Regions from separate parts of the Shewanella bicestrii genome, predicted to be linked through region 2. Evidence: predicted binding sites of a transcription regulator. Region 2 holds the regulator's gene; the other holds the start of a gene.
The links. The regulator LexA, encoded in region 2, represses DNA repair genes until DNA is damaged. The targets are predictions, from matches to a motif close to TACTGTATNNNNATACAGTA.
Positions count from the first base shown of each region.

Region 1: the regulator LexA is predicted to act here: its motif matches at 1,356-1,375, upstream of CF168_RS13325 (DNA topoisomerase III).

Region 1 covers NZ_CP022358.1:3,074,505-3,077,661, reverse strand. The annotation lists gene CF168_RS13335 (alanine/glycine:cation symporter family protein) at 1-537, opposite strand, end outside; gene CF168_RS13330 (hypothetical protein) at 902-1,189, opposite strand; gene CF168_RS13325 (DNA topoisomerase III) at 1,388-3,157, shown strand, end outside.
Region 2 covers NZ_CP022358.1:4,599,248-4,602,404, reverse strand. The annotation lists gene CF168_RS20135 (cell division inhibitor SulA) at 366-878, opposite strand; gene lexA (transcriptional repressor LexA) at 875-1,495, opposite strand; gene plsB (glycerol-3-phosphate 1-O-acyltransferase PlsB) at 1,657-3,157, shown strand, end outside.

The sequences.
Region 1 (3,157 bases), 1.5 Mb from region 2:
GGTGACGTTAGGGTCGATATCGAAGGCGGTTTTTAGGCTCGAACCTATCGAGTTAGCTTGCACGCCTGGCAGTAAAATCCCGCAGGCAAAAATGGTCGCAATGGCAAATGTCCAAGCGTACCACTTCATGCCTAAGCCTTTTTCAATGTAAAAGGCGGGGCCGCCGCGGTACTCACCGTTGATTTTTTCTTTGTAGACTTGGCCTAAGGTGGATTCGACGAATGCGGAGCTGGCGCCAAGAAACGCCACCATCCACATCCAAAACAATGCACCCGGGCCGCCGAAAGTAATCGCAGTAGCGACACCGGCAATGTTACCGGTTCCGACACGACCCGCTAAGGTCATGGCTAAGGCTTGGAAGGAAGACACACCGGCATCAGTGCTCTTACCATCAAACATTAAACGGATCATTTCGGGTAAATGGCGTAACTGTAAGAAACGTGAGCGCAGGGAGAAAAAGAGTCCTACACCGAGGCAAAGATAAACGAGCGCGGGGCTCCAAACGATATTGTTGACCGCATTAACAATCTCATTCATATAATTCAACTCCAATATTCTGTTGTTTTTGCAGAGTTTTTAAGATATTTGCTTGTAAGTTTGGGTACTAAACGGCCAATTTGGCCTAAGGTTAAGACGTGTGTGCACGCCCAAGAGCTTCAACATAACGGCTTTTTAAGCCGCTTCATAGCTAAAGTTGTTAAATAATTGATAATTTAACGTTCTTTATTTGGTGGCATTACTGATAGGGGATTTAGCGGTGCGTTAATTCGTTAGGTTTCGAGCTGCGTTTGACTGTAGGGATGTAGGAGAAAGGTGAGGCAAAGTGTCTGGCTTGACACTCTTTGTTTTTGATTAAGCAGATATTAGTGTGAGTATCGATACAAGGCTTAAAAACCGAGGCTTACATCACCAGCCATAGCAGCATCCATAGTCCGAATAGCCATGCCAGACTGCGGCGGCTAACACTATGTTTTAATAGCAAAGACAGGCTCACGGCCACGGGCAAATACAGAATAACTCCCCAAGAAAGGAGAGGCGTCTCAAGCCCAAGCCTTTTTAGCCCCATTTCACAAAGCAGACTTAACGCCAATAATAACAGGCTGTGGAAGATCACCAATTGATTGAATCTTAAGGCGAGTGCTGGCTTAAAGGCTGGGATTGAAGGGCCTAGCAAGGTCAGTATATTCATTTGTTTTCTCGATTCCTCTTAACGTATACAAGGGATTTTAGGTTTAGATGAGAACTATTCTCAATTAAATTTACACAGCTTTAGTGTTTCGTTACCGCAGAGCGAGTTAAATCGGCCCTCGAGGTAAAACGGCGGTTTGCACTCTTGTCCGCTTTGGGCTAAATTACACTGTAATTATATCCAGTGTTTAATGTAGATATGATCCTCTATATTGCTGAAAAACCAAGCCTTGGGCGTGCAATCGCCGATGTGCTGCCTAAACCCCACAAAAAAGGTGACGGGTTTATCGAAGACGCAAATGGTAACTGTGTGTCTTGGTGTGTGGGGCACTTGCTCGAACAGGCCGAGCCCGATGCCTATAATCCCGAGTTTAAATCGTGGAAGTTTGAGCATTTACCCATAGTGCCAGAGAAGTGGCAGCTTAAACCTAAGGCCGCGACCCGCAGCCAACTCACAGTACTTAAAAAGCTGGTGAAGCAGGCCGATAGGCTAGTGAATGCGGGCGATCCCGACAGAGAAGGGCAGTTATTGGTTGATGAAGTGATCGCCTATTTGGGCGTGACGGGCGATAAATTACAGCAAACGCAGCGACTCCTTATTAGCGACTTAAACCCGCAGGCTGTGAAGCGTGCCTTGTCGCAACTTCGCAGTAATCGTGAGTTTATTCCTTTGTCGACCTCGGCGCTTGCCCGAAGCCGCGCCGATTGGCTCTATGGCATGAATATGACACGGGCTTACACTATTCAAGGGAAAAAGGTCGGCTATCAGGGCGTACTATCGGTCGGTCGAGTACAGACCCCGCTGCTTGGGCTTATCGTGCGCCGCGATGAGGAAATCGCAAATTTTCAATCTAAGCCATTTTATGAGGTTCTGGCTCACTTAGTGACCGACAAAGAGCAGGCTTTCACGGCTAAGTGGCAACCCAGTGAAGCCTGCTTGCCCTATATGGATGAGGAAGGGCGCGTGCTTGCTAAGGGCTTAGCGCAAAATGTGGTGCGGCGGATCACCGATAAACCCGCCAAAGTGACCCAGTTAAGCACTAAGGATAAGCAGCAGAATCCGCCTTTACCCTATAGTTTATCGGCGCTGCAAATCGATGCTGCCAAGCGCTTCGGTATGAGCGCGAAGGACGTGCTCGATACCTGCCAGAGCTTATACGAGCGCCATAAACTAATCACTTATCCACGCTCAGACAGTCGTTATTTGCCCACCGAGCAGCATGGGCTTGCAAGTGGGGTATTAGCGGCCATTACGGGCGGTGCGCCCGAGTTAGTCGCACACGCTGAGGCGCCCAATCCTCGGCTTAAATCTAAGGCGTGGGATGATAAAAAAGTCGATGCTCACCACGCCATTATTCCAACGGAAAAACAGCCCAATCTAGCTGGTTTAAGCCAGCGGGAAAGGCAGCTTTATCTGCATATTGCTCGCCAGTATCTGGCGCAGTTTTACTCCGCCTATTGCTACAGTGAAACCGCGGTCGAGGTGACGATCGAAGGTGGCCTTTTTAAAACCAAGGCAAAACAGGATAAGTCTCTCGGTTGGAAACAACTGTTTGCCAGAGAAGAGAGCGAACGAAAGGATGCATCATCCGCAGCGAGTTTTGCGCAAGGCGACAAGGACGCAGAGGAAGGGGAATATCTTGGTCAGTTACCGCCTCTTACCTTAGGGCAAGTTCTTCATTGTCGCCAAGGTGAATTGGTCGAGAAGCAAACTCAACCTCCCAAAGCCTTTACCGATGCGACCTTGCTGAGTGCGATGACGGGGATTAACCGTTATGTGACTGACCCAGAGATCCGCAAAATTTTAAAGGAAACCGATGGCTTAGGCACAGAAGCGACTCGTGCAGGCATTATTGAACTGCTGTTTAAACGGGGCTTTATTCAGCGTCAGGGCAAGTCGATTGTGGCCACTGAGGTGGGCAAGGGCTTAATTAATAGCTTACCCCTTAGCGCCACGACACCCGATATG
Region 2 (3,157 bases):
GAGCAACACAGTAAGTCTCAACTCTATGCAAACTCTTCAGTTCCCAAAAAAGCTTCTCTGACTTCAACGTGCGTTGGCGGCTTACTTTTGATTAAGTATTGTTACTGCTGGTATTAGCCACACTGGCACATACTGCTGAATAAACCCATTATTCTCGATTTTTGTGGGCAAGAGATATTCGATAAATCGTCGATATTTTTTGCCTAAATGGGCGATATATTATGCTCGCCTGAATCAAACATACTTGCTGTTTAAAAATTGATCAAGATCACTTCTTTTTCTAATTGTCTGAAAAATTGCCAAAAAAAAAGCCCCACATTCACAGGTGAGGCGGCTTTCAAGGCTAAATACGCAGTGCAAAAATTTTAATGAACAGAGCTAAAAAAACTACCTTGGGCAAAGTGAGCAGGTTGCTTGAGTGTCGCGTCCGTAGGTGAGTGATTTACGACACCTTCTAGCACGATTCCCATGGCGCGGGCGCTCTTGGCCACAATTTGCAAACGACGATTGTCGCGGGCATCGAGTGAGTGGATCCAAGTAATTACTGCGCTGGAAGTGCCGCTAGTTAAGGCTTTTTCCATGGCCCACAGGGTTTCCACTTCATCTTTCGCATGGACTAAGAGTATGCGATCCATACGCACGCCGGCGCTGGCCAGTAACTGCTTGTAGCCAATACTGGGTGGGTTGATGAGCACGACCCAGCGGCCTTGTTGGCTCAATTGTGCCAATTGTTTGCTAAGTTGCATTAGCTCTTGGCGCCCTTGGCTCTCGGTGGGCATAGTGATGATAGGCGTATGCTGCCAGTCTGTATCGGTTTCGCGTACCGCATCGAGCCATAAACCGGGGTGACGCGGGGCATTACCTAGTAGTTTGTTCATAGCCAATCTCCATTGCGGATCACCCCTACGGCGAGCCCTTCAATTGTTAGACTTTGGAAACTTAAATCGACTTTAATCGGGGAGTAATCTTCATTTTCAGCATGTAGATAAACGAGATTCCCTTTCTTTTCAAAGCGTTTAACTGTTACATCATCGTCAACGCGAGCAACAACTACTTGGCCATTGCGCGCTTGCTGTACCTTATGAACGGCGAGCAGATCCCCTTCGAGGATACCGATGTTCTTCATACTGTCGCCTCTGACGCGCAGCAAGAAATCGGCGGCTGGGTGGAACATGCTGGGGTCGACTTGATAATACTGTTCGACATGCTCTTGGGCGAGGATAGGTTCGCCCGCAGCCACTTGACCAATCAGTGGTAAGCCAGATTCGCTGTTATCTTCTTCCTCAACTGGGAGGCGGATCCCGCGGGAAGTGCCAGGCATGATCTCGATGCAGCCTTTTTTCGCCAATGCCTTAAGGTGTTCCTCGGCGGCATTTGCACTTTTAAAACCCAAACGGGTGGCGATTTCGGCCCGGGTGGGTGGCATGCCAGTCTCGGCAATATTACGTTTAATCAGCTCTAAAATTTCGGCTTGGCGTGGCGTCAACGGTCTCATGTTCTTTCCTGTTTTTCTATACAGTTACTGTTAGTATATACAGTATTATTCGTAGTGCAAGTATTAACCACTTTTTAACGCGATTGGAGAGTATTAGCGAATATTCCCTAGAATCTGGTATTCTATGGGGCTAATGAACGTACTTACATTGCATAAGAATAATGCCTAAACAAGACTCTCTTTGGTTGAAATCATTACGCTGGATCCAAAAACACTTAGTGCACACTATTGTTGTGCCGCAGGATCCCTTTGCCGATCTGAATCTGGACGCTTCCAGACCGCTTGCTTATGTAATGAAAACAGAATCCCTGAGTGATATTGCTGCGTTAAGCGAGATCACCACTAAGCTGGGTTTGCCAAGCCCCTATGAGCCGCTCGTGGTAAATGGCGTTGTCGCGCCCCGCGTCGTTTGCCTCGAAGGCCGTAAGCCTTTGTTTGGCGAGCGTGCCAGTAATGAGCCATTCCTCGAATGTTTTATGCGCCTGTTGGCCGTCCATAAGGAAAAGCCAGAGTTAGATATTCAGCTGGTGCCTGTGAGTCTGTATTGGGGCCGTACTCCGGGTAAAGAAGACGACACCATGAAGGCGGCTGTTCTTGAGCGCGAGAATCCAACTTGGTTACGTAAGTGCTTGATGATCTTATTTTTGGGTCGTCATAACTTTGTGCAGTTTTCTAATGCGGTATCGCTGCGTTACATGGCCGACGAACACGGCACCGATATGGGGATTGCCCATAAACTGGCGCGGGTGGCTAGGGTTCATTTCCGCCGTCAACGCAAAGTGATGACAGGGCCTGTGTTGCCGAATCGTCAGGCAATGTTCCACTCCCTGCTGAAATCCGAATCCTTACGCAAGGCTATTCAGGAAGAAGCGGCGAGTAAGAAGATTTCCGAAACCCAAGCCCGTGAAACAGCAATTGAATATCTTGATGAAATTGCAGCGAATTATTCCGACAGCCTAGTGCGTATTGCTGAGCGTTTCTTAACTTGGTTATGGAACAAGCTCTACAGCGGTATCAATATCAAAGGTGCCGAGCAAATCCGTCAGCTGCACCATGATGGTCACGAGATTGTTTATGTACCTTGCCATCGCAGCCATATGGATTACCTGCTGTTATCCTACATTCTGTATTACCAAGGCATGGTGCCACCGCATATTGCGGCGGGGATTAACCTAAACTTCTGGCCTGCGGGACCGCTGTTCCGCCGTGGTGGCGCTTTCTTTATTCGCCGTAGTTTTAACGGCAATAAACTTTATACTGCCGTGTTCCGTGAATACCTCGATCAGCTGTTTGCTAAGGGATATTCGGTTGAGTATTTCTCTGAGGGTGGCCGTTCTCGCACCGGTCGTCTATTGGCGCCGAAAACTGGCATGATCGCCATGACGATCAACAGTGTGCTGCGTGGTATCGAACGCCCTGTCACCTTAGTGCCTGTGTATTTAGGCTACGATCACGTGATGGAAGTGGCGACTTATCATAAAGAGTTGAGCGGTAAGAAAAAACAGAAAGAATCTGTATGGCAAGTTTTTGGTGCTATTCGTAAATTAGGTAATTTTGGCCAAGGTTATGTCAACTTTGGTGAGCCGATTACACTGCAAAACTTCTTGAATGAAACCGCGCCTAACTGGCGCGCTGAAGTGGCCGACGATCCCGAACAAAAAC